Regions from separate parts of the Streptomyces sp. NPDC059875 genome, predicted to be linked through region 1. Evidence: riboswitches for the same ligand, from Rfam matches in the RefSeq annotation. Region 1 holds a riboswitch; the other holds the start of a gene.
The links. A riboswitch is a leader RNA that binds a small molecule or an ion and turns the genes downstream of it on or off. The one in region 1 is predicted to bind cyclic di-AMP.
Positions count from the first base shown of each region.

Region 1 (3,401 bases):
GCGGTCCTCTCGTACCATCCGGTCGCCGCCGCTCTCCAGACCGTCTCCCCGGACGGCGGGTTCTTCGCCGAACCGGGCGAACTCCTGCGCCTGTGGCTGCTGCTCGGCGCCTGGGCGAGCCCGGCGGGCGGGCCGCTGGGCGACTGGCTGCTGTACCGGGCCGCCGACGTCCTGTTGCTCGTCGTGGTGTGGTGGTCCCTGCGGCGCTTGCCCGGACTGCTCACCCGGGCCACGGTCCCGGCGATGGCCGCGGGCGCGGTCTGCGCGACCGTCCTCGGGCTGCTGGCGAGCCAGATGCTGCGGGTGGCGACGGACGGGTCGGGCCTGCGCTGGGGTCTGCTGCACGCGTCCGCCACCCTCGGAAGCGGCGTCCCGGCCGCCCTCACCTGGGGCCTGCTCGCGGGAGTCGCGGCTGTCGTGACGCTGCGGGTGGCAGTGCGCCGCACGGAGCCCCGCGCCGACGCCGCGGTCTCCGCCCAGGTGTGATGGTTCAGCCGGTGAGTGCCACGTCTCGGAGGTGCGTGATGGTCGGACAGGTGGCTCGGCGAGGTGTTCGGCTCGGGGTGCGCATCGGCTTGGTGTCGGCGATCGCCTTCGGCTCGCTATGGCTCGTCGGTGCCGCGATGTGGCTCTCCACCGGGGCGTACCCAGGCGGTGTGGCGGGTCTCATGCGTGGCGTTGTCGCAGTGGGCGGAAGCCTGGTGATCGGGGTTCTGCTCGGTGCGGTGACCGGTGTGGCCCTGGGACTGTCGCCTGAATGGGTGGCCGCTCGGGCTCCGCTGCGGGGTCTGCTCGCCGGCCTTGTCGCGAGCACCGTGTTCCTGGGCCAAACCGTTGTGGTGGCGGTCGGCAGCGACGGAGGCTACGGGCCGATGTTGCTCACCCTCCTTGCCACGCCGGTGATCGGTGGTGTGGCGGCCGCCCACAGCGGGGACGTCCTGGGACGCACACACCACCACTCCTGGTTGTCGGGCACGCGGCGGCGTCGCTAGGCCCTGTCCCCTCCGCGACCCTGGCGGGACGCCGAAGCCCCGGCCCAGGAGGGACCGGGGCCGGGGCGTGGAGTCGACGCGGATCGAGGGTCAGTACGCCCCGTTGACGTTGTCGATGGAGCCGTAGCGGTCCGCGGCGTAGTTGCAGGCCGCGGTGATGTTGGCGACCGGGTCGAACAGGTCCATCGACGTGCCGGGCACGTGGTAGGCCAGGAAGGTCGGCTCGATGACCTGCAGGAGACCCTTGGACGGGGTGCCCTTGACGGCGTTCGAGTCCCACAGGTTGATGGCCTGCGGGTTGCCGGAGGACTCGCGCATGATGTTGCGGTGGATGCCCTCGTACGTGCCCGGAATGCCGTACTTCGCCATGACGTCGAGGGACTCGCGGATCCAGCCGTCGAGGTCGTTGGTGTAGCTCTTGGCGGCCGCAGGGGCGGCCGCAGCGGGCGCGGCGGCGGAGGCCGCGGGGGCCTTCTTCGCGGGAGCCGCCTTGGCGGGAGTGGCGCTCCGCTGCTGCGAGCGGTCGGCCCGGTCGGTCTCCGTGCGCGCGGCGGACTTCGGCTTCTTCGGAGCGGTGGCGGATTTCCCGCGGAGCGTCAGTTCGAGGCCGGGGTGGATAAGTGACGGGTTGTCACCCACGGCGCTGCGATTCGCTCGGTACAGGGCCTGCCAGCCACCCTTCACACCCTGCTCGTGCGCGATCACCGAAAGGGAGTCGCCGCGAACGACCTTATAGGTCTTGGCGGCGGAATTCTGGGCGGCGGGAATTGATTCCACGATCTTCGCCGGGGCGCTGAAGACGGTCGTCTTGGCGGGGGCGGTCTCGGGGGTCGTGGCGGGCGCCGCGTGCGCGGTGGCCGTGGCGACCAGGGGCAGGGCCAGTGCCGCGCCACCCGTGCTGGCCAGGGCGATACCGCGGGTCAGGGGACGTCGCTTGGGGCGCCGGTGCTTACCGTGTGCGGGCATGTCGCATTCCTCTCCGGCGCCTGCGGGGTGAGCTGTCGGGTTCGGGCTGGAGATGCCCGGCCGCACACGTGCGACTTCACCCCGAGCCGTTCCGGATAATCCGTACCGGCGAATACGTGGGTCCCCCGCTCCTGCCTTCGGGTGAATGATCGGTATTTCCGGACGGTGGCAGGATTCGGCGATCCATCCGGGTCGAGGTGACCGTAGGCGAGAAATGTCGGCCGAAACAAGACGCCGCGTACCCGGGTAATTCACGACGGCCCTGTTCGCCCCGCCCTCCGCGCCGAACTTCCTTGAAGGACAAGGGAACGGAACGTGCCGGAAGATCGTCGCCACCCCCTGGTGATTCATCTCACCCGGAGTGCCAAATCGGTCATTACGGTAAATTCAGCTGAGTTGAGAAAAGGGATGCAAGGGCGAGTGATATCCCTTGCATCCCTTGTATCCCTTTTAGTGGGAACTGTGGCTGTACGTCAGCCCGTGATGCTCGCCGCGCCCGTCTCGATGTGGCCGGTGTAGCGGCGCGACCAGGTGCCGTCGACGTCGGCGAGGATCGTGAAGTCGTACCAGCCGTTGTGGTACGCGACGGCGTTGAAGAAGTCCTCACGCGAGGAGTTCGCGGCGACCGTGTACGTCCACGGCCCGTCCGTGCGGTAGGCGTTCGAGCGGATGGTGAAGGTCACCGGGGCGGCGGAGGTGTTGGTCATCTTGAAGTAGATCGCCGTCTTCCCGGTGCCCGGCTCGGTCGCGAACCGCGCCGCCACCTCGATCGACTTGCCCGCCTTCGAGGCGTCGCCGATGAAGCGCCGCAGGAAGCGGTTGGGGCCCATCATCGAGATGTCGTACTTGCCCGACCCGGACCCGAGCCCGATGTTGAAGTAGTCCGTGGATGTCGCGCCCGGGTCGACCGTGTACTGCCAGGCCGCCGTCTCCCGGTGCTGGTGCGGATGGATCGTGAAGTGCGCGGCACGCTTCGCCTGCGCGCCCTGGTTCGTCATCGAGAACCAGGCGAGGATCTTGCCCGCATCCCCGAACTCGAACCGGTCGAGGTTCCCGTTGACCTGGTAGGGCACGGCGCGCGCCGGGCGGGTGCCGGACTCCTGCGCGGGCAGGGCGTTGTCCTGCGGCACCGGATTGGGCAGCGGGGCGCAGTTGGACTGCCCGATGACCTTGGCGGTGGAGGGAAGGCCCGAGGGGACGCCGTACACCGGGCGCGCGAAGTCGAAGACGCCCGTCAGGTCGCCGGTGACCTTCCGCCGCCAGGCGCTGATGTTCGGGCAGGTGGCGGGGGTGCCGAGAGCTGCCGTCCAGGTCTCCATGAAGCGCAGGACGGAGGTGTGGTCGAAGACCTCCGAGCTGACCCAGCCGCCGCGCGTCCACGGCGACATGACGAGCATCGGGACGCGGAAGCCCAGCCCGATCGGCACGCCGTCGATGTACTCG
Region 1 is NZ_JBHWJZ010000041.1:7,736-11,136, forward strand. It holds gene ACFV9D_RS33610 (hypothetical protein) at 1-486, shown strand, start outside; gene ACFV9D_RS33615 (hypothetical protein) at 564-992, shown strand; gene ACFV9D_RS33620 (transglycosylase SLT domain-containing protein) at 1,083-1,958, opposite strand; cyclic di-AMP (ydaO/yuaA leader) riboswitch at 1,963-2,149, opposite strand; gene ACFV9D_RS33625 (phosphocholine-specific phospholipase C) at 2,432-3,401, opposite strand, start outside.

Region 2 (3,401 bases), on a different contig from region 1:
CCGGCCGCGGCGGGGCCGAGCTCCTCTTCGTCCACACGCTGATGCAGAGCCCCGCCGCCGAGCTGTGCCTCGGCGACGGAGCCCCGCATCTCCGCTGAGCCCTTCGGAAAGGGGCCGATATGTCCGAGAAGTCCGCGCCGATCACCGGTGAGGAACGTGGAGAGGGCAAGTTCCCCAAGGGGCTGGTGCTCCGGCTCTTCGCCTATCTGGTGGCCGGGCACCTCTTCGCCGGGTTCCTCTATCTGCTGTTCATGCTCGGTGGGCAGAACCAGTAGCGGGCGGGTGCGTGCTCACGCCTCGACGACGAGCCGTTCGCGCAGCCGCGCCCGGGTCTCCGGGCTGAGCTTCAGGCCGTCCGAGAGGTAGCTCTCGACCGTGCCCCAGGTCTGCTCGATCGTCTCGAACGCGGCCCGCAGATACTCCAGGCGCGCGTCGAAGAGCGGGCTGAGCAGCTCCATCACCTCGGGCGACATGGCGTCCGCGGAGGTGGAGCTGCGGCGTACCTTGTACCGGCGGTGCGGGTCGTTCGACTTCACGTAGTCGGCCTCGATCGCCTCGCGCTCGACCCCCACCGCGAGCAGCGAGATGGCGATGGCCAGCCCCGCCCGGTCCTTTCCGGCCGCGCAGTGCATCAGCGCGGGGACGCTGTCCTCGGCCATCGCGTACAGGATGCGGCTGTGCTCCGCGGTCCGCTCGACAATCATCTTCCGGTACGAATCGGACATTCGGTCGGCCGCCTTGCCGTCGCCGAGGGCGGCGCGGAGCTGCTCCAGTTCACCGGTGCTGACCAGCTTCCAGAATTCCTTGCCGTCGGCCGGGTCGTTGAGCGGTATGTTCACGTTCCGTACGCCGGGAAGTTCGACGTCCAGCCCCTCGACCTTCCGGTCCGCGTGGTTGCGGAAGTCGAAGATCGTGTGCAGCTCGAGGGTGGCCAGGAAGGCCGCGTCCTCCTCGGTGGCATGCGCGAGGTGGCCGCTGCGGAAGAGGCGTCCGAACCGCACCGATCCGCCGTCCACGGTCGGCAGGCCGCCCACGTCCCGGAAGTTGCGCACCCCGGTGAGCTCGGGTTCGGTCGACGGGACCTGCGGCAGCTGCTGCGTCACGAGTGCTCCTGAGGGTTGACGGATCGAGATCGGTTCCTGGGGCAATCATCCCGGGTGCGGCCGTTCTCGTGCACCCCCGGGTCAGGGAATGGGTGTTCTGTCCGAATTGAGCCCTTCGATATAACGCGCCCTGGTTGCAGGGGAGATGGGCTTCGGCGCGTGAGCAGCGTCATAAAGGTGACGGACCGTGCCTGATCGTCTTGCGCAATCCCCGTACCGGAAAAGGAAATCGAGGTTCCGTCATCCACGGAGGGTGACCGGAATTCGTTGCGAATATCAAGCCCGGGAATGCGTGCGGAAAACGGTGGCTTGTTCGCGCCGACCCCGCTCGTCTAGCGTCACCGTCAATCCGGTCGGACCGCCGAATCCTGCCACCGTCCGGAATCCGCACCCACCCACGTATGGCAGGAGCGGGGGACCCAGGTAAGTACGCCGAACCGGTCGATCCGGACGGCTCGGGGTGAAGTCGCGTGAGAACGCGGCCGGACATCTCCAGTCCGAACCCGACAGCTCACCTCGCAGGCGACGGAGAGGAATTCGCCATGCCCGCGAAGGGTAAGCACCGCCGTCCCAAGGTCAACCCGATCACGCGCGGATTCGTCGCCGCCGGCACCGGTGGTGCCGTCGTCGCCCTGCCGCTCCTCGGTGCGACCGGAGCCCACGCCGCCGACAAGGGCGCCCCGACCGTGACGCCCGAGCAGGCCGTCGCCGCCGTCGCCGCGGCTCCGTCCACCGCCCCGGCCGCCGCTCCCGCAGCGAAGGTGAAGACGTACTCCGTCGTCCCCGGCGACTACCTGTCCAAGATCGCCGCTGAGCACCACCTGGCCGGCGGCTGGAAGAAGCTCTACGAGGACAACCGCCAGGTCGTCGGCGAGAACCCCTCGCTGATCCACCCCGGCATGAAGCTCACCCTCGGCGCCAAGTCGACGGCCAAGGCCGCAGCGCCCAAGGCCAAGGCCCCCAAGGCCGCTCCGAAGGCCGCGCCCAAGGCGGAGAAGTCCTCCGCGGATTCCGCCGAGTCGCGCAGCTCGCGCAGCAGCGACCGCAGCACTCCGGAGTCCACGCCGGCTTCCCAGCCCGCGCAGTCCGCCCCCGCGCAGGCCTCGTCCTCCGGTTGGGTCGCCCCGGTCAGCGGTGGCGTCTCCACCCCGTACCGCGCGTCCGGCGCGATGTGGTCCTCCGGCTACCACACCGGTGTCGACTTCATCGCCTCCTCGGGTACCTCGGTCAAGGCCGTCGGCGCGGGCACCGTCTACTCCGCGGGCAACAGCGGCTCGTACGGCAACGAGGTCGTCATCCAGCACGCCGACGGCACGTTCTCGCAGTACGCCCACCTCTCCTCCCTGGGCGTCTCCGCCGGGCAGACCGTCGCGGGCGGCCAGGAGATCGGTCTCTCCGGCTCGACCGGCAACTCCACCGGTCCGCACCTGCACTTCGAGATCCGCACCGGACCGAGCTACGGCTCGGACGTCGACCCGCTGGCCTACCTGCGCTCGCACGGCGTCTCCATCTGACGTACACCCAGCACCCGAAGGGGCCCGGCACCTGTGTGCCGGGCCCCTTCGGGTTCCGTCGTATTCCGGCTTGGCGGAATCTTGACCGGTGGCGTATCTCACCCGGCGTCAACCCCTCCTTACGGTCGCGTAGGTCACACCCGTGAGGGAAAGATGAGCTCTCGTGGCAGACGATTCGAGAGCAAGAGACATGGACGTATTCGGGTCGTACGCGGCGATCGGTGACAGCTTCACCGAGGGTGTCGGAGACCCGGGGCCCGATGGGAAGTACGTGGGCTGGGCGGACCGCTTCGCGGTCCTGCTCGCCGACCAGCTGCCGGAGCACGACGCATTCCGTTACGCCAACCTGGCCGTACGCGGCCGCCTCCTCGACCAGATCGTGGAGGAGCAGGTCCCCAGGGCGAAGGAACTCGCCCCCGACCTGGTGAGCTTCTGCGCGGGGGGCAACGACATCATCCGCCCGGGCACCGACCCGGACGACGTCGCCGAGCGTTTCGAGCGCGCCGTCGCCGATCTGACCTCTGCCGTCGGCACGGTCATGGTGACGACCGGCTTCGACACCCGCGACGTACCCGTGCTGCGCCATCTGCGCGGCAAGATCGCCACGTACACGGCTCATGTGCGGGCCATCGCGGACCGCTACGACTGCCCGGTCCTGGACCTGTGGTCGCTCAAGTCGGTGCAGGACAGGCGGGCTTGGGACGACGACCGACTGCACCTCTCGCCCGAGGGCCACACCCGGGTCGCGCTGCGCGCAGCCCAGGTCCTCGGCATGGAGGTGCCC
Region 2 is NZ_JBHWJZ010000001.1:447,002-450,402, reverse strand. It holds gene ACFV9D_RS01805 (helix-turn-helix domain-containing protein) at 1-98, shown strand, start outside; gene ACFV9D_RS01800 (DUF6126 family protein) at 120-275, shown strand; gene ACFV9D_RS01795 (tyrosine-protein phosphatase) at 291-1,103, opposite strand; cyclic di-AMP (ydaO/yuaA leader) riboswitch at 1,453-1,641, shown strand; gene ACFV9D_RS01790 (peptidoglycan DD-metalloendopeptidase family protein) at 1,646-2,617, shown strand; gene ACFV9D_RS01785 (SGNH/GDSL hydrolase family protein) at 2,781-3,401, shown strand, end outside.
Region 2: another riboswitch for cyclic di-AMP. It lies ahead of ACFV9D_RS01790 (peptidoglycan DD-metalloendopeptidase family protein); the one in region 1 lies ahead of ACFV9D_RS33620 (transglycosylase SLT domain-containing protein).